Hydrogenispora ethanolica: one gene and its partner. The protein of the gene in region 2 interacts with the protein of the main gene of each other region in a pairwise test. Links are inferred from orthologs where the notes say so. Each region holds a gene or a part of one and is shown on either strand. Other genes may lie near its edges.

Region 1 (14,760 bases), on a different replicon or contig from region 2:
ACTTCCCGCAACAACGCCCGTTTGGCAAGCAGCGCGGCATATTCCATGGTGCCGCCGATCCCGACTCCGATCACCAGCGGCGGACACGGATTCGCCCCGGCCTGGCTGACGGCCTCGACGATAAACTCTTTCGCCGCCGCCAATCCCTGAGCCGGCGTGAGCATGACCAGACGGCTCATGTTCTCGCTGCCGAAACCTTTCGGCGCCACGGTGATCGTCAGCCGGTCTCCCGGGACGATCCGGGTATGCAGGATCGCCGGAGTATTATCCCCGGTATTGACGCGTTGAAATGGATCGCCCACCACCGATTTGCGCAGGAAACCCTCTCGATAGCCGCGGCGGACTCCCTCGTGAATGGCTTCGGTAAAATCGCCGCCGCTGACGTGAACCTCCTGGCCGTAATCGACAAAGATTACCGCCATGCCGGTATCCTGACAGATCGGCAACTGCTCGGTCCGGGCGATCGCCGCATTCTCGATCAGCCCCGCCAGGCAGGCGCGGCCGGTTGGCGATTCTTCACGCTCCAACGCTTTTTCCAAAGCGCGCTGGATGTCCGGGCCCAAGATCCGGTTGGATTCCTGGCAAAGCTCCGCCACCAGCCGGATAATCTGCTCCGTGGTCACTTCGCGTATCATCTTGAATGCATCTTCCTTTCGGTTAACGAAGAACGGCGGGTTCATCGCCTTTGGCGCCATGGTGCTGAATGCGCTCGCAGCAGGTCCCGTACCGGATGCCAGCGAGGGACCCGCGCGCGGCTGAGCTGATTCTTTTCCCGCTGCGGACCGGCCGTGACCCATCCTCATTCCAGTCCGGGTTGAGTCCGGCGGCCAAGGCCATCCCGGCGCTCAGAACCGGCTTACGCTTTTCCCAATACTTTCAGCAACACCGCTTTCTCGGCGTGCAAGCGGTTTTCAGCCTGGTCAAAGATGACCGCGTTGGGATGCTCAATCACGCCGCGGGTGATCTCGTAGTCCGGATGAATCGGCATATCATGCATGATCAGCGCCTTGCTCTCCTTCAGCAGCTCCTCATTGAGCTGATACGGCAGCATCTTCTCGATCCGGCGCTGCTTCTCCGCCTCGAACTTCGGATCCATGAAAAACTCCATATCCACCCAGGTATCCGTATAGACCACATCGGCCTTGGCCACGGCCGCTGGCAGGTCGAGGGTCCGCTCATACAACCCGGTGGCGGCGGCTTCGTCCAGAATCTCCTGGTCCAGACTGGCTTCATTGATCTCCGGGGTGACCATGGTAATCTTCATCCCCAGCTTGGTACCGCCTTCGATCAGCGAGTTGGCGACATTGTTATGAATGCCGACATAAACGAGGTTGATCCCTTCCAGCGTGCCCCGGTGCTCCAGTACGGTCAGAAAATCGGCCAGCGCCTGGGTGGGGTGGAATTTATTGTCGCAACCGTTGATCACCGGTACCCGCGAATAATTGGCCATCTCTTGAACCTGTTCGAAGGTGAGCACCCGGGCCATGATCGCGTCGACATTGCGGGAGAGATAACGAATCTCGTCTTTCATCTCGGCCAGGACCAGATTGGTGCTGCGCCAGTCCATGTAGATGGCGTGCCCGCCCAATTGGGTCATGGCGACTTCGAAAGAGACCCGGGTCCGGGTGGAGGTTTTTTGAAAGATCATCCCCAGGGTCAGATGGTCGAGGGCTTTCCAATATTGCGGTTGATTCCGCTTCACCCGCAGCGCCAGATCGAGCAGTTCCTTCAGTTCCGGCCCGGTCCAGTTTTTGAAGTTCGACATGTGTTTGACGGTCACTTGCATCGCTCCTTTAATTGAAGCCCCGGCTACTACCGGCCCTCCTGCAGCCCGGCGGAAGCGGCCGCTCCCTTCCAGTCCAGCGGTAAGCATATCGGAATAACCCTCGGGGTAAGTTTTTTCCTTAAATTACTATATAAGTTGAATTAAATTTCTATTATGCATCATGTCCCTAAAGCCGGCCATGAAGGATAAATTAAGGAATTTAATTCAACTTATTACCGCTGTAATAGGATGAAATAAATTCCGTTTTGATTCCATTTGCATTCGGCCTTAGGAATGCAAATCTTATTTAAGAAATTTATTTCATCCTATATAGCCTTAATCACTTCATTATAAACCATTCGATCGGCTTCGTCCAGCTTTGTTGACCGGTTGCGACAACTTTCTCGGCTCCCGCGTCGAGCGCGGGCGGGCGGATCAAACCTCACCCGGATTCCCGGGTGAGGTTCATTTTAGCGGCCGGTTGCTTGGGCGTGACGAAGGTTTGGCATTCGGGCGCAGCGGACTTTCCTTACCAGGGCTGCTGCTTCAAACGATCCACGGTCGCTTCGTCCAGGACTCCCAACAACGCTCCGACGAGTTGAATCGTGGCTTCCAAGTCGCTGAGCCGCACTATGCTCTGGGGACTGTGCGCGTACCGGACCGGTATCCCGATCACCAGGGTGGGCACGCCGCCGACGGTCTGTACTTGGATCGCGCTGCCGTCGGTGCCGCCGCTCTCCCGCACCGTCACCTGGTAGGGAAGCCCGAGTCTCTGAGCTTGCGCCACCGCCAGTTTCGCCAATGCCTGGTTGGCGATCATCGACGGATCATAGAAGCGGATCTGCGGTCCGCCACCCATTTTCCCCTGGACGATCGCGCCCGCGTCCGGAAAATCATCGGCCGGAGGGCCCTCAAGCACCAGGCAGAGATCGGGTTGGACCAAAGAGGCCAAGGTGCGGGCGCCGCGGGCGCCGTTTTCTTCCTGGACCGTGCCGGAGCCGATCACCAGATTCGGGTGATCCCCGCGCAACTCCAATAACGTGGCGATCACCGCGGCGCAGCCGATCCGGTTGTCAAAGGCCTTGCCGACGATGGTCCCGGCCAGCCCCAGCGGGCTCGCTGCCACCGCCGGCACGACCGGATCGCCCACCGCGATGCCCAGGTCCGCCACTTCGGCGGCGCTGGTGGCGCCGACATCGATATAGAGATCGCCCCACCGCAAGGGACGGTTCTTTTCATCCTCGCCCAGAAAATGCGGGGGTTTGGCGCCGATGATTCCGAAATGATCGCCGCCCGCCGAACGGACCACCACCCGCTGCGCGAGCAGGGTCGGCGGCCACCAGCCGCCCAATGGAACCGCCCTGAGACAGCCGCCGGGCAAAATGCCCCGGACCAGGAGCCCCACCTCATCCAGATGCGCGGCCAGCAATATCTTGGGAGTCTCGGAAGCGCCGCGCCGCCAGGCCATGATTCCCCCCAGATTGTCATAGGTGATTTCGGCCCGGCCGGTCAGCCAGTTCCGGAAGACGTCCCGGACCTCCCCCTCAAACCCCGACGGTCCAAAAGCGTTCGACAACTCCGCCGCCAATCGCGATAGATCCACCACTGGAAAATCATCCTCTCTCAAAAGCCATGGGATAAAGTCTTGCGAACCGGAATCAGCGCCATATTATAGTATGATATTCGCGGCCGCGAATCATTACGTTTCCGATCCGCTTTAGCCCTTCTGGTAATAATCGACGATCCCGGCCAGGATCGCCGCGGCCGCTTTTTCCTTATACTCACTGCTGCGCAAGGTCGTCTCTTCCTGAAAGTTCGATAAAAAGCCCAGTTCGATCAGGATTCCCGGCATCTGGGCCTCCCGGATCACGATGAAATCATTATATTTCACGCCCAAATTGTTTAGCTGCGTGCCGCGCACCAGGTTGTCCAGGACCGACTTGGCCAAATGTTGTGAGTCGGAACGGCCCGCATAATGATAGACCTCGACCCCTTGCGTCTGGAAATTGGGGCTGCTGTTGGCGTGAATGCTGATGAAGAGATCGCTGAAGAGATAATTGGCCAAAAAGGGGCGCTCATACAGGCTGATAAAGGTGTCGTCGCTCCGGGTCATCACCACGTGCGCCCCGGCGTCCTCCAAGAGTTCCCGCAGCCGCAGCCCGACCTCCAGCACCACGTCTTTCTCGCGCGTCCCCTGGCGGCCGGAGGCGCCGGAATCCACGCCGCCGTGGCCGGGATCCAGCACCACCGTTTTGCCGATCACCGGCGAACGCCGGAAACTGATGGCGAGCTGGCGGCGGTCGGCCGAAAACTGGGGCTGATAGCCCACGAAATAGTTCAAGCTGATCTCCAGCCGGAGCGCAGTGGCATTGAGCGGGATAAGCTTGACCCCTTTCACCTGCTCGTTCTGGATGGCGGGCAGTTTGAGAGCGGCGGCGGGGCGGCTAAAATTCAGGTCGACCTGGAGCCGTTGGGGATCTTTCAACTTGCGGATGGCTTCGACCAATTCCCCGTCGCCGGTGATCGTCAGGCGGCCGCCGTCCTTCTCCTCCGACCAGGAGACGGCGGTAATATTCTGCACCGTCCGGATCTCCAGCCAATTGGGGTGGGTCCGGGAACGGATCACGAAACAATGAGTCGGCGTCACCAGGTCCAGCACCACCCGGACCGTATCCGGATTGAACTGGCTCATCCGCACGGCTTTGATCCACCGGCCGTCGCCCGGGATGGGCCGGTTGTTTCCCACCAGCGTCGCGCCGGCCAGGTCCACCACCAGCCGGCTGGGATGGTCGAAAGTGGAGACCTGATAGCGGGCGGGATAGTTTGACTTGATATAGACCTTCCGTTCCGGGCCATTTTGGAAGAAATCGATCGCCTCCACCAGATAATTCAGGACGATCGTCGCCTGGTTGGAGCCGGGCTCCTGAATGATCTGGTAGCCGCTGAGCCGGTTCAGATCGAAGACCACCCGCAAGCCGTCGCCGTTGGGGCTGAAACGGACCCTTTTGACCATGGGATTCTCCGCCACCGCGCTGTCAAAGGCCGGATGGGCCTGGACGCCCGGCAGGTCGACGACCAGCCGGTCCGGGCCGGTTAACAGGAAACTCTTGATGGTCAGCGGCTTGGCGCCGAGCAGCATAAAAGCCGGCCGGTCCTGATATTGAACGCGCTCCAGGCCCAGCAGGAAACTGGCGGACCAGGCCAGGGCGACACTCCGCTCGTCCTGGCTCTTGACGGCCAGGCCCAGATGCTCGATGAATTCCAGCGGCACCCACAGCTGGTTCTCCGCTTCAAAAGGGGCCGCCGCCAGGCGGCGGGTCTCGCCGTTCACGGAGTACTGCGGATCGTCCTCGAACAACAGCAGCGTCAGTTTGCCGAAACGGAGGTAAATCTCGCCTTTGTCGGGATCCCAGTCGCTATTGATATGTAAATATTGATTCAGAAAGGGCAGATTGATAAAACGAACGCCGTTCTCGCCGATCCGGACGCCGATCTCCGGGTCCAAAGCCTTGCCGTCCAGGGTCACCCGCAGCAAGCCGCCGTCCTCGGCCCGCGCGCCCCCTCCCGCCAACAGCACCAGGCAGATGGCGATCAGGCCGGTCATCAAAATCAGCCACGATGGTCTCTTGGCCAAAAAATTCGCCGCCTTTCGGGTTGATCATTCTACCCTCGGGCGGCGTTTCCTGCCAAATGCTGCTTAAAAAGATGTAGAATCTTTTGCCGGGCCTCACTCCACCAATTCCAGGTTGGCGTAAGCCAGGATCAACGACTTGATGCCGAGGCCGGGGAAGGCCACTTTGACCTGGGCGTCCCCCCCGTTGCCCTCTTTGGTGACCACCGTGCCGATGCCCCATTTGGCATGGCGCACTTTGACCCCCACCCGGATCGCCGCCGGATCGCTGGCGGCGCGGCCGGCCGGCTGCCCGCCGGCTTGGGCCCGGCCGGTGCGGTTCGCGAGGCCGGCCGGTTGCGGCGCCGGCTGGGCCGCGCCCGAATGGCCGGGGCGGTTGGCGCCTTTCAGATTGACCACGCTCGCTTTGGGCAACTCCAGCAGGAAGCGCGACGGCACCGAGACGCTGGTGCTGCCGTAGACGGTCCGCATATTGGCATGGCTGAGGTAGAGGCGGCGCCGGGCGCGAGTGATCCCCACGTAACAGAGGCGGCGCTCCTCCTCCAGCTCGTTGGTTTCCATCAGCGAGCGGCTGTGCGGGAAGAGCCCTTCCTCCAGGCCGACCAGGAAGACCACCGGGAACTCCAGGCCCTTGGCGGAGTGCAGCGTCATCAGGACCAGCGCGTCGGCGTCGGCCTCGTAATTATCGACGTCGGCCACCAGGGCGACGGTCTCCAGGAAGGCGGCCAGACTCTTATCGTCGCTGTTCTGTTCGAACTCCACCGTCAGGGAGATGAATTGGTCGAGGTTCTCCAGGCGGCTCTGGGACTCGATGCTCCCCTCGTTCCGCAACTCCTGCAGGTAGCCGCTCTCCTCCAGGATCAGCTCGGCCAGCTCTTTCACGCCGAGGGCCTCCCGCTGGGCCACCCATCCGGCCAGCAGCTTGAAGAAAGCCGCCAGCGGTTTCAAGGCCCGCGAGGTGAGGCTGGGAATCTCCTCGAGATGATCGGCGCCTTCGAGGACCGCGTAGTTGTTATCGTCCAGGAAGAACAGGAACCGTTCGTAACTGGCGTCGCCGATGCCCCGTTTCGGGACATTGATCACCCGGCCCAGGCTCAGCCGGTCGGCCGGATTGTAGACCAGCCGCAAATAGGCGAGGATGTCCTTGATCTCTTTCCGCTCATAGAAGCGCAAGCCGCCGAGCACCCGGTAGGGCAGACCGCGCTGGATCAGCGCTTCTTCAAAGCTGCGCGACTGGGCGTTGGTCCGGTACAAGAGGGCGAAGTCGCTGTAGTGGTAGCCTTCCTCCTTGACCAGCCGGTTGATCTCTTCCGCCACGAACCAGGCCTCTTCCCGTTCATCGTCGGCCCGGTACAAAAGGAGCTTGTCGCCCTCCCGGTTCTCGGTCCAGAGCCGCTTGGGCCGGCGGCCCCGGTTGTTCTTGATCACCTCGTTGGCGGCGTTCAAGATATTCTGGGTGGAGCGGTAATTCTGCTCCAGCTTGATGATGTGGGTCTGGGGAAAGTCCCGCTCGAACTCGAGGATGTTTCGGATGTCGGCGCTCCGGAAGCTGTAGATCGACTGGTCGTCGTCCCCGACCACGCAGAGATTCTGGTACTTGGCGGCCAGCAAGGTCACCAGCACGTACTGGGCGTGGTTAGTATCCTGGTACTCGTCCACCAGGATATAGCGGAACCGCTCCTGGTACTTCTCGAGCACCTCCGGGAACTCTCGGAAGAGCCGGACCGTCAGCATGATCAGGTCGTCAAAGTCGAGCCCGTTGTTCTGATGGAGTTTCCGCTGGTAGTGCTTGTAGACCTCGGCCACGGTGTTGGACCAGTAGTCGGCGGCTTTGCGGGCGTACTCCTCCACCCCGACGAGCTCGTTCTTGGCGGCGGAGATCGACGCCAGGAGCGCCTTGGGGTGGTAGCTCTTCTCGCTCAGATTCAGATCCTTCAGCACGTTCTTAACGACCGTGGCCTGATCCTGGGCGTCGAAGATGACGAAGCTCCGCTCGTAACCGAGGCGTTCGATCTCCTGGCGCAGGATCCGGACGCAGGCGGTGTGGAAAGTCGAGACCCAGATCGCTTCGGCGGCCGGACCCACCAGGTTGGCGACCCGCTCCCGCATCTCGGCCGCGGCCTTGTTGGTAAAGGTCACCGCCAGCACCTGCCAGGGCGCGACTCCTTCCGAGAGCAGCCGGGCAATGCGGTGGGTCAGCACCCGCGTCTTGCCGGAACCGGCCCCCGCCAAAATGAGAAGCGGCCCCTCGGTATGGCAGACCGCTTCGCGCTGTGGTTCATTCAAACCGTTCAAAATATCCATGAAATGTCACTCCAGACCATCGCTATCGCGAAATCGCGTTCCAAGCCGGCGGCGTTGAAACGGGCCGGCGGATCGCAGCGTATATACTTCCATTCGGCGGCCGGGTTTTCCTGCCGGACCGGCCATGAAAAATTAAACCGCCGCGGCGGCGCCGGCCGGCTGCCCCGGCATGCGGTGGGCGATGAAGAAATTGGCAATGGCCAGGACGCCGGCGGCGAGGAAGATGCTTTCAAAGCCGAGGCGCTCCCACAGCAAACCGCCGAGCATCGGCACGGACATGGCGATCATGTGATCCATCGAGATGCCCATCGACAGGGTGGGCGTCAGATCCTCCTCCGCCACCAGGTGCTTGTGGAGGTAGGTGGTGCGGGCCATGGCCACCGAACTGAGCAAGAGGTCAATGATGAAGCAGGCGAAGACCAGATAGACGGCGGACTCTCCCAGCCCCAGCCGGCCCGCGAAAGCGTAGCCCAGGCAGACTCCGAGGAACAGCACTGCCTCGGCGCTGATGATCTTCCGCTCGCCCAGGCGGTCGATGAGCCAGCCCAGCCACGGCTTGAAAACGATCCCGATCACCGCCGCGATAAAGGTCAAGGTGGCCATCATCAGCGGCTTTTGGCCGTAGACCTTGACGATGACCCAGGGCGCAAAGGTCAAAAAGACCTGCTTGCGCGCGCCGTAAAGGATCGACAGCCAGTAAAAGAGGGCATATTCCTTCCGGAAGAGCAGCCGGATCTTCACGCCGGAATGGGCCGAGCGGTGCTGGACCTTCATCATGAAGGCGCACCCGATGGCCAGTAGGCCGAAAAAGGCGGCGCAACGCAGGACCCAGCCGTAATTCAGCTTCAGCCAGCCCATGCCGACCCAGATAATCACGCAGCCGATGATCGAGGCGGCGGTCTGGGCGCCATTGAGCAGCCCCAGGTTCCTGCCGATCTGGCCGTTCTCCGAGAGCCGCAGGGTCACGCTGGAGGAGAGCGGCATGAACAGGTGCACGCCGGTGCTGAGGATGACCATATTGACGACCGCCCAGGAGAACTGGGGCGCTCCGCCCCATAAGTAAAAGGACTGCCCGAGCATGCCCAGGGTGGTCAGGATGACCGAGACGCCCAGCAGCCGCACGTCGGCCATGAACATCAACAGCCCGGAGATATAAGTTGAATTAAATTTCAAATAAGCATCATGTCCCTAAAGCCGGCCATGATGGATAAATTAAGGAATTTAATTCAACTTATTACCGCAGTAATAGGATGAAATAAATACCGTTTTGACTTCATTTGCATTCGGCTTTAGGAATGCAAATCTTAAAATGAAATTTATTTCATCCTATATGGCGATGATGAAGCCGGGAAACTCCCGGGGCAACTCCAGATAGCCGCGGACCTGGGCCGAGATGTGAAAGACCTCGTTCATGAAGTTGCTGAAGATCGTATCATTGATACCGCTGGTGATCCCCACCAGCAGCCAGGTGAGGAAGAGCAGTTTAAACTCCCGGCCGTAGCCGGACCATCCTTTGCCCATGTGAAACTCCCCGCCCGGATTTTCCTCCCGGGCCCGCCGCTTTTGGATTACAAAGCTCAATCAATCTTCGAATATTGTAGCATACTTGGCCCGGGTTTGAAATGGTCGGTTTGCGGCGCGGCTAAACCTGCCGCTCTCGCTCAGGAAAGGATGGGTGAGGCCGCCCGATCATTCTTCGAGAGAATTTCAAATTTCTTCGGAAAAAGCTTCGCAACACAATATATTGATTGATATATCCGGGCTGCTCACTATATATTGTATTGCGAAGGGAATATTATGGTAATTTGAAATTCTCTAATTCATGAATGACGGACCGCCCCGGAAGCAGCAGGATTCGTTCCTGAAATAGCCGGGGAACTGGCGCGACCTGCCACTCCCCTGCCACGCCGGGCGTTTCCCCCCGCCGGCCGGGGTGTTCCACGGCGCGACCCTTTTGGCCCGGGGTCCGGACCTGACACTCCGCTGCCAGGGACAGCCCGCCCGCCTCGTGGGATAAGTGATCCCGGACCCGGGAAAGTCGATCCTTAACACGGGAGAGTTGATCCTTGACTCGGGAGAATTGATTCTTAACACGGGAGAGTTGATCCTTCACTCGGGAAGACCCGGCCGCCGGCCGGGCGGACTCTCCGGGATGGGGGATCACTCCGCCCGGGCCGCGGGAGAGATGATCCCGAGCGCGGCCGAACTGATCCCCGGCGCGGGAAGATTCGTCCGCCAGCGAGGAAAACTGATCCAGGCCGGGGGCGGATTGGCCGGGCCCGGGGGCGGGCGAGCCGAAAGGTTGCGGCTCCGTTCAGCGTAGCTTGAAATAATTCTGCAGATTCAAACTTTCGATCAGTTGCACCAGGTTTTTGGTCCGCTTCATATTGCATTTCCTCAGGATGATGCCGATCTGCGACTTGATGGTGGATACTTCGACGCACCGGATTCGCGCAATCTCCCGGATCTTGCGCTGCTCGATCAAAAGCTTGATGATTTCCCGCTCCGATTGGGAAAACAACGACATGATATTCACCGCGTTGATAATGTCCGATTCATTTTTGCGAATCCGCGAAAATTCCGACCGGATTTTGTCGGCCACCTCCGGCCGGATCGGCGAGCGATTTTGATGCGCTAAGCGAATGCTTTCAACGATCTCCTCCGCCGGGGCCGTTTTGAAGACGTAATCGATGGCTCCGGCTTCATAAGCGCCAAAAATCGTTTCGTTGTCTTCATGCACGGTCAAAAAGACCACCCGGAGCTGGGGGTATATCCGGCGGAGGATCTCCGCCGTGCGAATCCCGTCGAAGCGTTCCGCCATTTCGATGTCGGTCAGCAAGACATCCGCCTCGACCGTCTCCAGGATGGCAAAGACTTCTTCGCCCCGGCCGGCTTCGCCCACGACCTTCATATCCTCGTTTTCATTAATGATACCGGTGAAATACTCCCGCAAAACCGCCATATCTTCCGCTACCACGACCCGTATGACACTCATCGTCCATCAGTCCCTTTGTTGCGTTTTATCGAGATCGGCGTCCATGACCGGAAGAACAATACTGAAAGTGCTTCCCTCGTGGAGCCGGCTTTTGACCTGAATATACCCGCAATGCGCCTTGATAATCTGCTTGGCGTAGGATAAGCCGATGCCCCAGTTTTTGGTGGTGATCTTGTGGGTATAAAAAGGATCGAAGATCCGGTCGATCTCATTGGGGGAGATGCCGCCGCCATTGTCCTCGATCTCCAGGACGCACCAGCTTCCTTCGGAGTGGGAAGCTATCACCACCCGGCCACCGGGCCGGTCGCCGATGGCCTCCACGGCATTGATGATCAGATTGGCGATGGCTTCGGACAGATAAAAGCGATCCGCGACCACCGTCAGGTCGGTGATGTTTTTCTGGACGGTTACGTTTTCGGGGAAAAACTTCACATTCTCCAGCGCTTTTTCGATAATTTGGTTCAGACGGTAGGGTTTGAGATTCAGCGATATGTCTTTAAACGCCTTATAAAGCTGGGTTATCCGTTGCAACGTTTGGTTGGCGATGGCCGAAATCTCATGCAAATTTCGGGTAACCTCGGCGACATTGATGCTTTCGCCCGGATGATTCACCGCTTTGCCGGTCTTTTTGGACAACACGTCGATCATCAGCAGCTGATTCTTTAATGAATGCGTAATCACGGAAACGCCGTGATTGACCGATAAAAATTTCTGCTCGTACGATAAATCCGATGTGTCAAGCCGCTTGCCGACATCGGAATACTTCCAGATCGCGAAGATTCCGGCGACCGAGGTGACGCCGGTGAAACCGATAAATACCGCCCATTGCCAGATGGTCAGCGGCGGATTGAAATTGCCAAAATTGGTATATAAAAAATAATAGGTCCGCAAATCGGTCAATTGGATGGGTCCCATAAACACCAGGTAAAAGTAGAATAGCGTCAAAGCCAGGACGCACAGCATGATATACTTCAACTGTTGGCGCAAAAACTGCAAGCGCGCGGTGTAATACTTATTCAATAAACAGTAAAAGGTAAAGAAAATCGTCAGCAATATCCAAAGCCGGATAAAAACGCTGATGAGGTAGATGGCATTGGATCGTAGCAGGTACAAGAGCTGCCGGTAAAGCGCCGGCTCGTAAATTAAGATATTGACCAGGCAAATCAGGGCGCTGGCCGCAAACAGATACCAGCAGGTCTTTTTAGAAAAGAAGGTGGCGATGGACAAACTCAAGCCCACCAAACTCATTGCAAAGATGCTTCTGCCGACCGACAGCAGGCGGCTGATCCAGTTGAGCGAGATCGAAAAGTACAGGAAGAAGACCCGGATGTCGTCGAAAAGGTATAAGATCCGGTTGACCCGGTAGTCGTAACCCCCGTATTTGGATAGAAAAATAATATACCCCAGCATGCTCAGGAACCAGCCCAGGAAGACACAGGCCATCCAAAACGCCATGGGCTTCCTGGCCCGGATGATCAATACCATGGAAGCGAAGATCAATAAGCACAATAGAATGATCATGTTATCCCCCGATTCGGATCAAACCGTTGGTGACGATTATATTAAACATCGGCCGCTAGCCTCCTTTTCATAAAAACAAAAACAAGGAATATAGCGTCAGCTTTAACCAGCCTTAGCTATATTCCTTATGCAAATTGGTAATGAGCGCTTCCGAAAAAGCCTTTACGCTATGACCATGTCTGCGGCATGCCCGAGGTTTGCATTCCCCGGAAGCGGTCCTCGGTTACATTTTCAATTCTTTCAGCGCCTCTTTGAAATATTGCGGATCGACAAAGTTGGTGGCCGGTACGAATTGATCGAGCTTTTTGTTGTCGACGAAGATCTGTTCCTCAATCTCGTACCATTTCAGCGCCGTGCCGTTGTTGTACATCTTTTTCAAGGTCTTGGTATCCAGCCACTTGGTGCCGTCGACCAGAACCGCGGTGGAGGTTTCGTCCTGTTGCAAATATTTGGCGGTAATCTTCACGCATTCATCCATGTGGCGATAGCGGTATTCATTGGCGCGGATCCACGCTTTCATAAACCTTATCGTCGCTTCCCTGTTGTTTTCCAGGAATTTAGGAGTCGCGACCCAGCTCTGCGGGAAGATCGCTTTGGGGACAAATTCTTTGGAATGCAGCAATTGGACGACGTTATTCTTGCCTTTGATCCGTTTGATCTCCGATACAAACGGTTCCCAGATGGCGGCGGCATCGATCCGGTCGGCGACAAAGGCGGCCACCGCGCCGGCGACGTCCATATTGATCACATTGATCTTGGATACGTCCAAATTCGCTTTCTTACAGGCCAGTCCGAAGATCATATCCGCGGTAGTCCCTTTGGGAACGGCCACCGTTTTGCCGTACAGATCTTTTAAACTCCGAATCTTGGACTTTTTGGTGGCGATAATCAGATTGCTGATGTCGGTGCTGTCCATCACCAGGATTTTGCATTGACCCTTGGCGGCAAAGACATGCGCTCCGACCCCGAGATACCCGATGTCAATATCGCCGGACGCCATTGCGGCCAGCTCCGGAGGACCGGAAGTAAACTGCACCAATTGCACATCCAGGTTTTCATCCTCAAAATACCCTTTTTCCTGCGCGATCAGGACCGTTCCCGCCCCGACGATATGCGGATGATACGCCACCCGAATCGAAATCCGCTTGGCGGGTTTGGCGAAAACAGCGCTTCCCACTAACAATACCACCAGCATCACGAGACTCAATCTGACCCAAAATCCTTTTTTCACGGCGCTTCCTCCTTAAAATTGAATGAAAAGCCAGGTGATAAAGTCTTTCCAATCGATTCCACTGGTAAAAGGATTTTAAAACGACTTTATCACTTGCTTTGAACGCTTTTAAATCGAGTTGAATTTCAATCCGTTTCCGGCATTCACCCGGACCAAACTTCCCGATTATTTCGGATTGGCGAGATATTCCTTGTAGACCATCGCCCACAGGCGATTTTTAAGCTCCGTAAATTCCTTGGTTAACTTGAGCTCCTGAACCCTGGGATAGGGCAGGTTGACTTCGATGATCTCTTTGAGCCGGCCCGGCCGCGCGCTCATGATAACGATCCGTTGCGCCAGAAAGACCGCTTCTTCCACATCGTGGGTGATGAAAAAACAGGTTTTTCGCTCATTTTCCCAGGTGGTCAATAAATTTTCCTGCAGTTGAACCCGGGTTTGGGCGTCAAGCGCTCCAAACGGTTCATCCATCAATAGCACTTCCGGGTTTACCGCGTAGGCGCGGGCGATGGCCACCCGCTGTTTCATCCCTCCCGACAGCTCCTTGGGATAGGCGTCCCGGAAATCCTTCAACCCCACCAGCTCGAGGTATTTTTCGGCAATCTGGCGCCGTTCCCCCTTAGGGATTTCTTGAAACTTCAAACCGAACTCCACGTTTTCGACGACCGTCTTCCATGGAAATAACGCATACTGCTGAAAAACCACCCCTCGCTCTTTCCCCGGTCCGGAGATCTCCTTGCCGCCGACTTTCACCGTGCCGCTGCTCGGCTCGGTCAGGCCGGCAATGATATTCAGAATCGTCGACTTGCCGCAGCCGCTCGGCCCCACCACGCACACGAATTCATTGCTGGCAACATCGAAACTGACGTTTTGCAACGCGACCGTCGTTCCGCTGCGGCCCTCAAATTCCTTACTGACATTCCGAATTTCAATTTGATTGGCGCCGGCACTCATCATACTTTCCTCACTTCCTGCCACCCGGTCAACTTCTTCTCTACCCACAACACCAACTTATCAAAGATGAACCCGATGACCCCGATGGTCACGATGCCCAGGATCACGACGTCCATGTTGAAGTAGAGCGCGGCCTCTTGAATCATATTGCCCAGGCCCTTGGAAGCGCCGGTCAATTCCGCGGCGACCAACGTGGTCAGCGCGGCGGCGAGCCCCAAGCGCACCCCGACTAAAATGTAAGGAAAGGAGGCCGGAATCACCACATCGAAGAAGACATCCTTATCCTTGGCTCCCAGCACTTTGGCGGCTTTGATCAAGGTGAGGTCCACGTTTCTTACGCCCTGATAGATGCTGATCACCAT
Region 2 (15,174 bases):
AATCCGGACGATCATCTCCGGATCGGACATCCGGGCCACGCCGCCCTCGGCGCGGATATCAGCCGGCACCCGTTCCAAGGCCATGACCGCCACCGCCCCGGCTTCCTCGGCGATCTTCGCCTGTTCGGCCGTTGTCACGTCCATAATCACGCCGCCCTTGAGCATCTCGGCCAAACCCCGTTTGACCATTACCGTTCCTGTTTCCATCTTCAGACCTCCGGTCTCTGACTTTTTATTGGCTTTAATTTTATAATAAGATAGTTTTGGGTTCAAGTTACATTTCGATTGCATATCGCCCAAAACCCAATCTTTTCAGGCATTTTGGCCTATAATCCCCAATTCCGATAATTTAAATGGAATTTACCCCGCCGACTGCCGGTGTTTTTCGATGAACCGGCCCATCCGGACCAGGGCTTCCTGGAGATTGGCCATGGAGGACGCATAGGAGCAACGGACGTACCCCTCGCCGGACTGGCCGAAAGCATCGCCCGGCACCACCGCCACTTTCTCCTCCCGCAGCAATGCTTCGCTGAAGGCCAACGAGTTCATGCCGGTGACGGCGATCGACGGGAAGGCGTAAAAAGCGCCCTTCGGCTCGAAACAGTGCATCCCGATCTCGTTCAAACCTTTCACAAACAGCCGCCGCCTCCGGTTATACTCCGCGACCATCTTGCTCCGCTGCGCCTCGCCGTGGCGCAAGGCCTCGATCGCCGCTTTCTGGGCGGTGATCGGCGCGCACAACATGGTGAACTGATGAATCTTGGTCATCGCCTGGATGATCTCGGCCGGTCCGGCGGCGTATCCTAAACGCCAGCCGGTCATGGCATAGGCCTTGGAGAAGCCGTTGAAGAGGATGGTCCGCTCCTTCATGCCGGGCAGCGCCGCCAGACAGACATGCTGGCCTTCATAAGTCAGATGGGCGTACACCTCATCGGAGAGCACTAGCAGGTCGTGCTTGCGGGCCAAGGCGGCGATCCCCTGCGCCACCTCGGGGGTGAGGACCCCGCCGGTGGGGTTGTTGGGGTAACAGAGCAGGAGCGCCTTGGTCTTTGGGGTGATCACCGCCTCGATGTCCCGAGGTAGAACCTGAAAACCGGCCGCGGCCCAGGTCTCCACGTTGACCGGCCGGCCGCCGGCCATCAGGATGCACGGATTATACGAGACATAGCACGGTTGGGGGACGATCACCTCGTCGCCGGGCTCCAGGATCGCCCGGAACGCCAGATCGATGGCCTCGCTGACGCCGACGGTCACCAGCAGTTCATGGCGCGGATCATAGCCCACCTGGTAATTGCGCTCCAGATCCAGCGCGATCTCCTCTCTCAATTCGAGCAGGCCGTAATTGGAGGTATACATGGTATACCCCTTTTCCAGCGAATAGAAGCAGGCTTCGCGGATATGCCAGGGGGTCACGAAATCCGGTTCCCCCACCCCCAGGGAGATAACGCCTTTCATCTCCGAGACAAGGTCAAAAAACCGCCGGATACCCGACGGCGGAATCGCTTGGACGACCGGATTGATCCAGCTGCGGGTCATGGCGAGACCACCAGCCTTTTGACGTCTTCGTGGTCCTCCAGGATGACCCCTTCCAGTTTATACTTTTTCAACACGAAATGCGTGGCGGTGCTGAGGACGTTCTCGATGGTGGCCAGCTTTTGGGCGACAAACAGGGCCACTTCCTTCATGGTGGTCCCCTCGATCTCCACCAGCAGATCATAGGCGCCGGACATCAAAAAGACCGATTTGACCTCGGGAAAACGGTAAATCCGCTCGGCAATCTCGTCAAAACCGACATCCCGCTGCGGGGTGACCCGAACCTCGATGACCGCCGAGACCTGCTCGACGCCGGCCTTCTCCCAGTTGACCATCGCGCGATAGTTGAGGATGACTTTCTCTGCTTCCAGGGCGGCGATCTTCGCTTTGACCTCCGCTTCGTCCAAGCCGAGCATCACGCCGAGCTCGGCCGGGGTTAACCGGTCATTCTCCTCCAAGAGTTCCAACAGTTCTTTCATCACTTCAACCTCCTGATGATTCAATGTATCCTGCGCCGGAGCCGGGGACCGACGAGGCGTCGCCTCATCCTCCGGCGGTTCGCAATGATCTCGGCTGTCTCCAGTAACATAAAACTTGCGGCGTTGGAAAATCCATGAAACGATCCGCTGTCGCAAGCTTTCCGCCGAACCCAATCGCTATGTCGCCTTCAATAGATTGGGCAAATCCCGGAAATATATGTTTGAAAGCAACTTGGCTTCAAAAGGGGTCCGCAGGGACCGTCCCATCTCATTCCAAGTTGCTTTCCACGAGAGAATTTCCTCCGCTTTGGCCGGCCATGCACGGCCGGACCATGCGAGGTCCGCGTCCGATGGCGCCAAAGGTCCAAGCGGCGAATCCGGCAATTCTCTTTCCAGCAATTAATCTTTGTAATAAAATATCATTTCCCGGCCGAAATTACAATCTTTTTTTCAGCCGGACCGTCCGGATGCTCAATTTCCCCGCGCTTACGCCTCGGTCTCCGGTTCGGCATCGGTTTCGGAGTCCGTCTCCTCCTTATCGTCGTCGCTGACGACCCGGGCCAACGCGACCACCCGATCGTCCGGGTCGAGCTTCATGATCCGCACGCCCTGGGTATCCCGGCCGGTGAGCGAGATATTATCCACCCGGGTCCGGATGATAATGCCCTCGGCGGTGATCACCATCAGCTCGTCCGTAGCTTGCACGATCTTGATTCCGACCACCGTGCCGTGCTTGGCGGTGAGCAGCTTCATGACCTTGATGCCCTTGCCGCCCCGCGACTGGACCCGGTACTCGTCCAGATCGGTCCGCTTGCCGATTCCGGCGGCGGTAATCACCAGCAATTCGGCGTGGTCCTTGATGGTCTCCATCCCGACCACCCGGTCGTCGTCTCCCAGGGTGATCCCTTTCACGCCCCGGGCGGTCCGGCCCAGGGAGCGCGCCTCGGTCTCCGGAAAACGGATGGCCTGGCCCCGCTCGGTGACCATGATGATCTCCTGGTTGCCGTCGGTCAGCTTGACGTCGATCAGCTCGTCGTCATCGTCGAGGTGAATGGCGATGAGTCCGCCTTTCCGGATGGAATCGAACTCCTCCAGCGAGGTCTTTTTGACCACTCCGTTCCGGGTGCCCATGAAGAGGAAACAGTTGGGCACAAATTCGCGGATCGGGATGATCGCGTTGACCCGTTCCCCGGGTTCCAGCTGGAGCAGGTTGACGATGGCGGTGCCCCGGGCCTGCCGGCCCGACTCCGGAATCTCGTAGGCTTTCAAGTGGTAAACCCGGCCCCGGTTGGTAAAGAACAGAATATGCTCGTGGGTCGTGGAGATGAACAGCTGCTCCACGAAATCCTCTTCCTTGGTGGAGATCCCGGCACTGCCCCGGCCGCCCCGGCGCTGGCTGCGATAGGTATTGACCGGCAGCCGCTTGATGTAGCCGAGCCGGGTCATGGTCACCACGATATCCTCCTCGGCGATGAGATCCTCGATGACGAAGTCTTCCTCCTCGTCGATGGCAATCTCAGTCCGCCGCGGGTTGCTGAATTTGTCCTTGATGGCCAGCAGTTCCTCCTTGACCACCTGCATTAACTTATGAACGTCCGCCAAAAGTTCCTTATAATAAGCGATCATCTTCAAAAGATCGGCGTACTCGGCCTCGATCTTATCCCGTTCCAGGCCGGTCAGGCGTTGCAGGCGCATTTCCAGAATGGCCTGGGCCTGTTTTTCAGAGAGCCCGAAAGTGGTCATCAAGCCTTCCCGGGCGATATCCACCGTCCGGGAGGAGCGGATCAGGTTGATCACCGCGTCGATATGATCCAGCGCAATGCGCAATCCTTCCAAAATATGCGCCCGGTCCTCGGCCTTGGCCAGATCGTACTGGGTGCGGCGGGTGACCACTTCGCGCTGGTGCTCCAGGTAGTATTCGAGGATCTGCCGGAGCGACAGTATCTTCGGTTCGTTATTCACCAGCACCAGCATGATCACGCCGAAGCTCTGCTGGAGCGGGGTGTGTTTGTACAGCTGATTTAGGACGATGTTGGGATTGACATCGCGCCGCAGCTCGATCACGACCCGCATGCCGGTCCGGTCGGACTCGTCGCGCAGATCGGTGATCCCGTCGATGGTCTTCTCCCGGACCAGACTCGCTATCTGCTCGACCAGGCGCGCCTTGTTCACCTGATAGGGCAGCTCGGAGACGAGGATCCGGTGCTTGCCGTTGTTCATCTCCTCGATGGTGGTGCGCGCCCGGACCTTGATCGATCCCCGGCCGGTGGCATAGGAATTGCGAATCCCGGACCGGCCGAGGATGATGCCGCCGGTCGGAAAGTCCGGCCCCTTGATCAGCCGCAGTAAATCTTTGTCGTCGGCGTCGGGCTCGTCGATGAGCAGCACGGCGCCGTCAATGACCTCTCCCAAATTGTGGGGCAGGATGTTGGTGGCCATGCCGACGGCGATGCCCGCCGAACCGTTCACCAGCAGGTTGGGAAAACGGGACGGCAGAACTACCGGCTCCTGCAGGCTCTCGTCGAAGTTCGGCTTGAAGTCGACCGTCTTTTTATCGATATCCGACAGCATCTCCATGGCCAGCTTGGCCAGGCGGACCTCGGTATAACGCATGGCCGCCGGCGGGTCGCCGTCGACCGAGCCGAAGTTGCCATGCCCGTCCACCAGCATATGCCGGAAGGAGAAGTCCTGGGCCATGCGGACCATGGTATCGTAAATCGCGGCGTCGCCGTGGGGATGATAACGCCCCATGACATCACCGACGATACGGGCTGATTTCTTATACGGTTTATCCGGGGTTGTCCCCGATTCGTACATGCCATAAAGAATCCGCCGGTGCACCGGCTTCAGACCGTCCCGCACATCCGGCAAGGCCCGGTCGACGATGACACTCATCGCATAGGCCAGGAAGGACTGTCTCATCTCCTCTTCCAGCACGACCGGGACTATCTTACCATCCGTCAATTCCGCCATCTTGACACCTCTTTACCTATACAGTACGTCACGCGCATTCTAAAACGATGCATCCGCAGCTCCGTCCAATTTGCCGCCCGGAGCCCTTTGGGACGGGCGCTGGACTATGCCCGCTTTTCTAAAGTTTCCACCGTCATTCCGTCCGCCCGGCCCACCAAGGCGCGCTTGGCCAGGTCGTAAAAGAGCCCCGTCTCCACCACGCCCGGCAGGACGTGCAATTCCTGATCGATCCGGCGCAGGTCGGTTCGGGGATCGAACCGCACATCCAGCACCATCCCGCCGTTATCGGTGATGACCGGGCCGTCCTTGCGGACCCCCATCCGCAGCTCGGGTTCGCCGCCCAGCGCCCGCAGCCTGGCTGTAACAAACTGGAGCGCGCTCGGGATCACCTCGACTGGGACCGGAAAGGCCGTGCCCAACCGTTCGACCCGCTTCGATTGATCGATGATCAGTACGAACTCCCGGGCCATGGCGGCCACCACTTTTTCGCGGGTATGGGCCGCGCCGCCGCCCTTAATGGCGTTTAAGTCGGGATCGACCTCGTCGGCCCCGTCGACCGCCAGATCCAATTCGGCGCAATCCTGAATCTCCAGGGTCGGAATGTTATACTTCCGGCAGAGCAGTTTCGATTGGAACGAGGTCGGCACTCCGGTCAGCCGCAACTTGTCCTCTTTCACCCGCCGGCCCAGCTCCTCAATGAAGAAGACCACCGTCGAACCGGTGCCGATGCCGCAGACCATTCCGTCCCGGACCAAGCCGGCTGCGGCCACGCCGACCAGCCTTTTTAACTCTTTGTTACTTTCCGCGCTCTTCATCCTCGCCATCCACCTATCATCTGGAGTTGCAACGGCCCGGCAATCCTCTTTCGCGAATTGCTGCCCGTTGGTTATTATTCCAATATTTGTCCATTTTATATGCAACGACATTATTTGAATCCCATGATTTGCGAAAAAACGGTGAAACGTTCGTTATTTTCGTAAATCATTATACCCTGAGGATTAAAAGCCATGTGATAAAGTCCTCAAATTCGGAAATCATCCTTTCAATGGACTAAAAAACGACTTTATCACTTGCTTTTCTGAGCTTTTGTGTTCACCCTGTCCTTCGGACTGGGTTTATCACAACGCTTTTAATGTCGTTGCATATAGTATCTTCCGCTAACGGGCCAGGCCGCTGAAGACCTTCCGGGTCTGCTCGGCCCGGTTCATCGTATAATAATGAATTCCTTCCACCCCGTTTGCCAGGAGATCGTTCATCTGGTTGATCGCGTATTCGATGCCGGCCTTTTCAAAATCAGCCGGATTATCGGCGTACTTGTCGAGCAGCTGCAGCAAACGGGCGGGGATCGATGCCCCCGAGAGATAGACCATGCGCCGGATCTGCTTGCTCTCCAGCACCGGCATGATTCCGGCGGCAACCGGGAGATTCAAGCCCATCCGCAGCAAGTTCTCTTTGAAATTGTAGAAGACGCGGTTATCGAAGTACAGCTGCGTGACCAGAAAATCGACTCCGGCCTCGACTTTTTCCCGGAGATAATTCCAGTCATCCTGCCAGCGCTGGCATTCGACATGACCCTCGGCATAGGCGGCGGCGCCGATGCAGAACTGGCTCTTCTGGCGCAAATAGCGGATCAACTCGGCCGCATACCGGAAATGACCCGGTTGAAAGGTGACATTCGACTGGCCGCGCGGCGGATCGCCCCGCAATGCCAACACATTCTCGATCTGATTCTCCTGCAGCCGGGCGCCCATCTCATCAATCTCTTCCGGCGAATGGCCGACACAAGTCAAATGGGCCATGGTTTCGATCTGGTACGCCTGTTTGATATGGGCCGCAATCTCCACCGTCCGCGCCCGGTTGGCGCCTCCGGCGCCATAGGTGACGCTGATATAATCGGGATTCAGATCCCGCAGCTGTTCGAGGGTATTATAGATCGTTTCCAACGGATAGTCGGGATTGGGGGGAAAGATCTCCAGGGAGATGACAGGCTTCTTTTTCGCATATAGATCGGCGATTCGCATTCCTAACTTCCTTACTGTATCAAAATTACGAAATCATTCGCGTTTCAACCCGCATGAGTCGCACTCATTGGCGATGCAATGGTATTATATTACCATTCGAATGGAATTGGACCTGGCGCGACACTCCCGCGCGCCAGATTATTGCGTGGACCATGGCGATCATGAATATCTAACTTCGTAAAATTCGCCATGGACATCCTTTTTCCTTTAAAACTTTGGGGTTTTATCGAGTGACTTGCGGCCGGCAGGCGCTCCCCCGTTTACCGGGTTGCTATGGGGAGGCCCGTTAACCTATTTTTAAAAATATTACCGACGCTTCCGGCATGACAGAGACAGACCCGACGCTGTGCCGGGTCTGCTCGGTTTTGGCCGTCTGCAACGGCGCTTAGCTCCCCTGTTGACCGGCCAAGCTCTCACAAGCCTCGTAAAAAGCCTCAGCCAGAGTGGGATGGGCATGAACCGTGGCGGCGACGGCCGCTGCGGTCAACCCGTTTTTGATGGCCAGAGCCGCTTCGGCAATCAGATCGCTGGCGCCGGGGCCGATGATCTGGACGCCCAGAAGCCGGCCGGTCCCAGTCTCCGCCACCACCTTGACGAAACCGGCCGCTTCGCCCTGCGCCTGCGCCTTGCCATTGGCCAAAAAGGCAAACTTGCCAACCGTGGCGGCGATGCCGCGAGCCGTCGCTTCCTCAAGGCTCAGTCCGACCGCAGCCACTTCCGGCTCGGTGAAGATGCAATTGGGAATGAGCTCATCCCGCCACCGGACGCTTTCGCCGGCCAGGTGCCGGGCGGCGGCGCTGCCCTGAAACGAAGCGGCGTGCGCCAGATCCCATGGCTGATCGTTGACATCGCCGATGGCATAGATCCAAGGCAGATTGGTCTGAAGCTGCTCATTAACGGGAATGCGGCCGTTTTCGGCCACGGTCACGCCGATCCCCTCCAAGCCGAGATCGCGCGAATTGGGCCGCCGGCCGATCGCCACCAGCAGTTTTTCCGCGGCGAGGGTCTGCCCGTCAGCCAAGGACACCTGGACCGGGCTCGCTTCCGTCCCGGTGGGGACCCGGACCTCCTGGACCGCTACGCCGGTCAGGACGGCAATCCCTTTCTTCTTCAGCTGCAGCCGCAGCGAGGCGCTGACCTCCCGGTCCAAATTGGGAATCAGGCTTTCCAGCATCTCCACGATGGTTACCTTCACGCCGAAGGCAGCCATGATCGAAGCGAATTCACAACCGATCACGCCGCCGCCGACGATTACCAGCGACTCCGGAAGCCGTTCCAGGGCCAAGGCCTCGTCGCTGGTGATCACCCGCCGGCCATCGTATGGAAACCGGGCCGGGATTTGCGGCGCCGAACCAGTGGCGATGATGATCTGCTCGGCTGTGAGCTCCCGGAACGCCCCATCCGCGCCGGTCACCCCGAGCCGGTGCGGGTCGCGGAAGACTGCGGCGCCCCGGATCAACTCCACCTGATGCTGCTGCAAGAGATAGAGCACCCCGTTGACCAGCCGTTTGACCACTCCCGCCTGACGCTCCCGGACCTTGCTCCAGTCCACACTCGGCTGGCCGACGGCGATGCCGTACTCGCCCGCTTTCTGGACCAGTGAAAATACTTTGGCCGACGCCACCAAGGTTTTGGTGGGGATGCAGCCCCAGTTCAAGCAGATTCCGCCGACCTCCGCCCGTTCGATCAGGCAGACCTTCTTGCCGCGCCGGGCCGCCTGAAGGGCCGCCACATAGCCGCCCGGCCCCGCTCCGATCACCGCCACTTGATAATCCACAGGCAATCACCTCGTCCAATGATCTAATCGATATCGCGCTGACCATTTCATCCCATCGTCCGGGATTCCTCCGTCAACCGGCTGTACCGGAGCGAAACGTTGCGAACCGTCAGGCGCTCATCATATTTTTCGCGAAATTGCCCGATTCCCCTTTATTTTTCGTTCCTGAGCTTTTGTGTCCAATCTGTCCTTTAGACAGGGTTTATCATAACGCTTTAGGCGTCGCGGCGGTATGCTTGCCAACCCGGGAAGGCCGCTCTGCCCAGGCGCTCCACCACTTCCGCCACGGCGTGGGCGTCGTGCCGCCCGCTGATGAAGTCCGCCGCCCGCTGCAGCGCCGGGTGGGCGTTGGCTACGGCGACTCCCAGGTCGGCGACTTCGATCATCTCCTGGTCGTTCGGATTATCCCCCATGCACACCGTCTTCAGGTCCGGACGGCCCAAGATTCCGACCAGCTTTTGCAGCGCGGCGCCCTTGGAAACCCCCGGCGGCAACAGCTCCAGAAAATGCGGTTCGGAATAGACCGTCCTGAACAGCTCCGGGCGCTCGGGCAGCCAGGCTTCGACCTCGGCCAAGCGGGCCGGTTCCCAGGAGAGCAAAATCTTAATCCAGGGCCCCGGGAGCTGGTCCATCGCGACCAAGCCGGGGACGAAACCCTCTTTTGCCTTGTGGTTTTCGGTTTCTTCGTTCTTCTGTAGAAAGTAGATTCGCTCGCCATGGTAGACTTCGATTCCCAACTCCGGGAAGCGCGCCATCAGGGCTTGAACGATGGCCCGAATCTCTTCCGCCAACCCCACCTGGAAAAGCCGCCGTCGCGACTCAGGGTCATAAATGACCGCGCCGTTATAGAGGATCAGCGGCGCGTTCACCGGCAACAGCGGCAGATACGGCTCGACCGAGCGCTCCATCCGGCCGGTGGCGATCGTAAAGAGGCCGCCATGATCCACAAAGTACTGCAAGGCCTGCTGATTCTCCCGGCTGATCTGCGACCGGCCGTCCAATAAGGTTCCATCCATGTCGCTGACGAATAAAATTCCGTCATAATTGGTTACGGTCATCCGCCAAACTCCTTTGTTAAACTTCGTTGCCTGCCTTCACTTAAATTATAGCGTATCACGCCGTTCATTTGCCTGATTTGAGCATTTCTTAGTTTAGAATTAACAAAGCCAGGCAGCCCGGAGACGCGCGCCGCGGCCAATTTTGGCAATGAATCCCCCGTTGGAATAAAATCCGAGATGCAACGTATATTATAATTCCGGGGCGTCAATATTAATAACAAAACCAGTGCTTAAGGGGGCGACTCATCATGGAACGCTTGAAAGAACTCTTCGAACAGTTGCATACAGCCGGATACCGCTGGCCGCAGATCAACCAGATCATCCGGGACGCTTTCGGAACCTCGCGGGTCGGCTCTCTCTCCCGCCAGCAACAGGAGCAATTAATCAAGGTCCTGGAGAAATATGCCCGGGCGCATTAGAAGAATATTTTTCCCAATATTTGGGGTTGCCAAGCGCCGCGATTTCCGATAGAATTACACTTGCAAGGGGTTCGGGCGTCAGCCGTCCGGCAGTAGCTTGACCGCCTGTTTTTCCCCGTTAAAACGCTCCGAGGTTCGCGGCGATGGATAATGAAAAATTTCAAAATTTAGTCCTCGAAACGCTGGCCCGGATCAGCCAGGACCTGACCGAGTTCAAGCTGGAGGTCGGCGAAAAGTTTTCCAAGGTGGCCACCAAGGACGAGGTCGGGCAGATCCAAGCGGCCATGGCCACCAAAGATGAACTGGAGCAGATCCGTTCCACCATGGCTACGAAGGACGAGTTGGGACAGATCCATTCCACCATGGCTACGAAGGACGAGTTGGGACAGATCCATTCCACCATGGCTACGAAGGATGAACTAGGTCAGATCCATTCCACCATGGCTACGAAGGATGAACTAGGTCAGATCCGTTCCATCATGGCCACCAAGGAAGAGATCGGGCAAGTCCGTTCTGCCATCACCGCCCAGCAAGATGAACTCAACCGGATCCGCTCGACGATGGCCACCAAAGATGAGCTGGAGCAGATCCGTTCCACCATGGCCACTAAGGAAGAGATCGGGCAAATCCGTTCTGCCATCACCGCCCAACAAGATGAACTCAACCGGATCAGCTCGACGATGGCTACCAAAGATGAGCTGGAGTCGATCCGCTCCGGCATGGCTACGAAGGATGAATTGGGGCAGATTCGTTCCGTCATGTCCACCAAAGACGAACTGGGCCAAATCCGTTCCGCCATGGCCACCAAGGATCAGTTTGAGACGATCCAACAAGCGCTGGTCCGGATCGAAAATGATCACGGCGAAAAGCTGCGCGCTTTATTCGATGCCCGGGAGGTCCAACTCGACGTGAACGAACGGATCTTCGAGATCCTGCACCGCATCGAGGGCAAAGTCGATCGTATCGCCATCAAAGTGGCCAGCCACGAACTGTTGCTGAAGCAAGCCCAGTAAGACTCCAAACTCTTTCAACCATGTCACCGCAGCGCCCCTACCTTCTCCGATGCTCCGGGCATTCCTCTCAATTTTCGGGGTGAAGAATTGAATTATCGACCGAATCGTTGAATTTCTGATTACGGGGATCGAATCGCGGTATTTCATCCGTGAACCGCCGGACTATATCCCTGGATATGGCACGACGAAGTTATTTCTGATGGTAAACTCGACGGGGCCGGGGAAAGGTCGCTTTTGGGCTTGCTTTATCTCTCTTTCTGTGAATCAGTGAGCTCTCTCAGTCGCTCAGCAAGCTCTTTTTGTGGATAAGTAAGCTTGTTTTGTGAATGGGAGAGCTTGCTCAATCATTCAACAAGCTCTTTTTGTGAATTTCTTTACCCGGACCGATGATGGGCCGGCGGTGAACGCCGCTGGCAAGGCCCGAATCTCCTCCACCGCCGCTTCCTGCTCCCTGGCGGCCGCTCAGCGGTCGGGATCGATTCCGTCCCGGACCCAAAGGATGCCGATGTTTTCCCAATCCGACTCGGCCGAGGCGTCCAGATAACGCTCCCACTCATAAATGCCGGTCTCTTTGGACATCCGCTTTGTCTGCATGGTGGTCACATAGTCGGCGAAAATCGCCACCGACCGGACCATCCCGCGTTCCTTGAACATTTTTTGGACTTCGATGACGATCGGCCGGCATTCGGGCGGCAGCGGCTTCAGTTCCCGCATGTCCAAGAAGACTCCGAAACTGGCCGGCAGCTCGCTCAGTATTCTTTGGGATTCCCCGGCCCACTCGCTCATCTCGTCCTCTTTGATAAAGCCGCCCAATGTCAAGCGCACGCCATAATCCGTCTTTTCGACCTTGTGCATTTCCCAGATCCCCCATTTCCTTGATAATTGTTCCGTAACATAACATAAGTGTAATTTATTTACACTTTACCGTTTATGTATCGGGATGCTCCCCATGCCTCTTTAGGTTTTTGATTCCGGCTCCTTCGGCGGGCATGGTGAAAAAAGCGCCGGACCGACGGAAAGTCCTTTGGCCTTGTTTCATCCCGGCCGCTTTGTGTTATGATATAGTAGATGAGTTCGCGGGATTGAACCACCGGAAGAGTAGCCGGGAACCAAACGGCGGCGAACCGCCGGCGCCGGGAGAGGCGCGGCGGTTCGCCCCGAGAAGAAGGCGGGATGAGAATGGGCAAGAAAAGCAATAATTTCGAAAAGAACGGCAGCCACTTGAGCGGCTACAACGCCAAGCTGGCCGAGATGCGGGAGAAAGAGGCCAAACGCCGGGCGGATCTGCAGGCGCAGTATCTTCGGAAGATCCAACAACAGCAGCAGGAAGGGGACGGCCCCCAGCCGGAATGAGCGGGGCCGGAAAGACTCGTTTGCCGCAGATGAGAAAGGTCTTGACCCGGGGTCAGGACCTTTCTCATCGGTTGCGCCCGGTGCCGGGCGTCGTTATGCCAGCCGCTGCAGAATCTCCAAAATCCGCCGGTGATCCGCGGCGGTCTGGGTCTGGTTCAGCTTCAGATCCTGGCGGATCCGCGCTTGATATTCGGCGATCCAGTCCCTTTTGCCGTCCGGTCCGGCCGGCGTCAAAAAGAGATTCGGCCGGACCGCCTGGGGAGACTGGCTCGGGTTGAAGGTCATGATGGAATGATCCAGCAACGTGATCTGGCCGGCCTGATAAAGCTGGCTGGAGATATCGCAGAGTTCGGCGAAGGTTGCGTTCCGGATATCATGGTCCCGGGAGAGTCGCTCCCAGATGGAGTCCGGTTCATTGCCGGCCGGGGCGGCGGCTTGCACCCGGATTGCCGCGAAGCTCTCCTGCCCCGCTTCCGCTTTGGGGACGCTGCCGGACCTTCGGTAGGGGGTGGCTCCGGGGGCATCGATGGTACCGGAGACATTCATGGTGATTGCTCCTTTCGAATCGGCCATCGCCGCGCCAGTCGGGGCGATGGTTCCTTTGATAACTAACGGCTGGTTTCGACAATTTTTGGTGAATTCCTCTTGATGAGGGCAACGACATTTATTTCCCGAAATGCCTTATTTTTTGTCTTGAACCGCCGGAAAGCAAGTATAAATCTTTCCCGCCTCACATTCAAAAACGGTGATCGATCCATCCCGTTCATTCGCTGGGATCGCCCGTCCCTCACAAAGCACCTGCAGCGGTTCCGGGGTCCGAATTCGACACGGTTTGGATTCCTTCGCGGTGACCGTCGCGCTTTGCAACGCGCCATTCTCCCAGGTGATACTCACTTCGAAGCCGCCCCGGGCGCGCAACCCCTTGACAAAACCGCTTTTCCAATCCGCCGGCAGCGCCGGCAGCAACTCAATCGCTCCGGCATGGCTTTGCAGCAACATCTCGGCAATCCCCGCCGTGCCTCCGAAATTGCCGTCGATCTGAAACGGCGGATGATCGTCGAATAAATTGGGCAACGTGGAACGTCTCAATAACTCCAATAAATTTTGGCAGGCTTTTTCTCCGTCGGCCAACCGGGCCCAAAAATTGATGATCCAGGCGCGGCTCCAACCGGTATGCCCCCCGCCATGGGCCAACCGTCGCTCCAGGGTGACCCGGGCTGCCGCAGCCAATTCCGGAGTATCTCGGACGGTAATTAGATTTCCCGGATATAGCGCGAAAAGATGGGAGATATGCCGGTGGCCCGGTTCCGCTTCATCATAATCCTCGGACCACTCTTTGAGCTGGCCGTATTTGCCGATCTCCGGCTTGGGAAGCCTGGGGAGCGCGGTATTCAGCGCCCGGAGAAAATCGGCGTCATCCCGGTCCAAAATTGCCGCCGCTTGGAGGCAACAGTGGAAAAGCGAAACGATAATCTGACTGTCGATGGACGGCCCCATGCATAAACAGCCGCACTCGCCATTGGGCAGAATGTACGTATTTTCAGGGGATACGGAGGGGCAGGTAACCAGGCGGCCCGAGGGGTCTGCGATTAAGAAATCGAGGAAGAATTGGGCTGCTTCTTTCAGCGTGCCGTAGCTTCGCTCCAGGAATTGCCGGTCGCCCCCGAATTGATAATGCTCCCACAGATGCAGGCAAAGCCAGGCCGCTCCCATCGGCCAAAAAGTGGCCGGAATATAAACATCCTGTGGCGCGGTATCCGCCCAGATATCGGTATTATGATGCGCCACAAAACCGCCGCAGCCGTACATCGCTTGCGCGGTCCGGCGGCCCGGTTCCCGCATCCTTTCGAGCAGATCGAATAACGGCTGATGGCATTCGGGCAGATTACCGATCTCGGCGGGCCAATAATTCATCTCGGTATTGATGTTAATGGTAAATTTACTGTCCCACCGGGGCAGAAACTCCTGATTCCAGATTCCCTGCAGATTGGCAGGCAAGGAACCGGGCCGGCTGGAACTGATCAATAAATAGCGGCCGAATTGAAAGTATAACGCGACGAGGCCCGGATCGGATCCGCCAGCCTTCACCCTGGCCAGTCTTTCGTCGGTAGCCAGGCGCTCCAGCGCAAGGTCGGGTTCTACCGCGTTGATCTGAAGCTGCACCCGCCCGAAAAGTGCCTGATAATCTCGGAGATGCCGGGCATACAGTTCGGTGAAGGATTTTTGAGCCGCCGCAGCCAACCGCTGGATGCACGCAGCCTCCGGATCCGTCTCCCGGAAAGAGGTCGCCGCAGCCAAGATGAACAGCACCGAATCAGCCCCCGCAACCAGCAGGTTCTCTCCCAAAGTAGCGACCCGGCCGCCGGTGGGGATGGCGCGGAGGCCGGCCCGAAAATCAACCCCGCCTCCCCCGCAATTCCCCCGCATCATCAGGGTGTCAGCGTTCAACGCCGCAGTGCGGTCATAGTATCGTCCCCGTTTCAGACTGGCGCGGCAATGGATCCGGCCCGGCCGATCGGAGCTCAGACGGATAATCATGACTTGATCC

What was found.
Region 1: the proteins of lpdA (region 2) and pcrA interact in binary tests that used the Escherichia coli proteins (3 or more experiments, as listed by UniProt). The link is inferred for Hydrogenispora ethanolica from one-to-one orthologs.

What each region holds. Positions count from the first base shown.
Region 1 is NZ_SLUN01000004.1:105,003-119,762, reverse strand. The notes cover bases 5,097-8,032. They hold pcrA (DNA helicase PcrA), read right to left. Parts: upstream 7,701-8,032; coding sequence 5,493-7,700; downstream 5,097-5,492. Other genes in these bases: EDC14_RS04960 (MFS transporter), read right to left, coding at 7,833-8,032; EDC14_RS04970 (N-acetylmuramoyl-L-alanine amidase family protein), read right to left, coding at 5,097-5,399. In the rest of the region: EDC14_RS04985 (fumarate hydratase), read right to left, coding at 1-632; argF (ornithine carbamoyltransferase), read right to left, coding at 857-1,873; EDC14_RS04975 (M42 family metallopeptidase), read right to left, coding at 2,295-3,371; more of EDC14_RS04970, read right to left, coding at 3,483-5,096; more of EDC14_RS04960, read right to left, coding at 8,033-8,873; EDC14_RS04955 (hypothetical protein), read right to left, coding at 9,027-9,221; EDC14_RS26625 (hypothetical protein), read left to right, coding at 9,853-10,023; EDC14_RS04950 (response regulator transcription factor), read right to left, coding at 10,015-10,695; EDC14_RS04945 (sensor histidine kinase), read right to left, coding at 10,702-12,216; EDC14_RS04940 (ABC transporter substrate-binding protein), read right to left, coding at 12,440-13,447; EDC14_RS04935 (ABC transporter ATP-binding protein), read right to left, coding at 13,613-14,398; EDC14_RS04930 (ABC transporter permease), read right to left, coding at 14,398-14,760. UniProt on the Escherichia coli protein: A helicase with DNA-dependent ATPase activity. Unwinds DNA duplexes with 3'-5' polarity. Translocates on single-stranded DNA with 3'-5' polarity. Initiates unwinding more efficiently from a nicked substrate than double-stranded DNA.
Region 2 is NZ_SLUN01000010.1:62,903-78,076, forward strand. The notes cover bases 6,588-9,399. They hold lpdA (dihydrolipoyl dehydrogenase), read right to left. Parts: upstream 8,784-9,399; coding sequence 7,392-8,783; downstream 6,588-7,391. Other genes in these bases: metF (methylenetetrahydrofolate reductase [NAD(P)H]), read right to left, coding at 6,588-7,006; EDC14_RS10025 (Cof-type HAD-IIB family hydrolase), read right to left, coding at 8,999-9,399. In the rest of the region: pyridoxal 5'-phosphate synthase lyase subunit PdxS, read right to left, coding at 1-207; EDC14_RS09995 (aminotransferase class I/II-fold pyridoxal phosphate-dependent enzyme), read right to left, coding at 361-1,536; EDC14_RS10000 (Lrp/AsnC family transcriptional regulator), read right to left, coding at 1,533-2,012; gyrA (DNA gyrase subunit A), read right to left, coding at 2,499-4,985; ribose-5-phosphate isomerase RpiA, read right to left, coding at 5,090-5,800; more of metF, read right to left, coding at 6,143-6,587; more of EDC14_RS10025, read right to left, coding at 9,400-9,841; EDC14_RS26760 (hypothetical protein), read left to right, coding at 10,090-10,260; EDC14_RS10030 (hypothetical protein), read left to right, coding at 10,404-11,273; EDC14_RS10035 (hypothetical protein), read right to left, coding at 11,736-12,128; EDC14_RS26765 (hypothetical protein), read left to right, coding at 12,453-12,626; EDC14_RS10040 (hypothetical protein), read right to left, coding at 12,720-13,172; EDC14_RS10045 (glycoside hydrolase family 95 protein), read right to left, coding at 13,308-15,174. UniProt on the Escherichia coli protein: Lipoamide dehydrogenase is a component of the glycine cleavage system as well as of the alpha-ketoacid dehydrogenase complexes.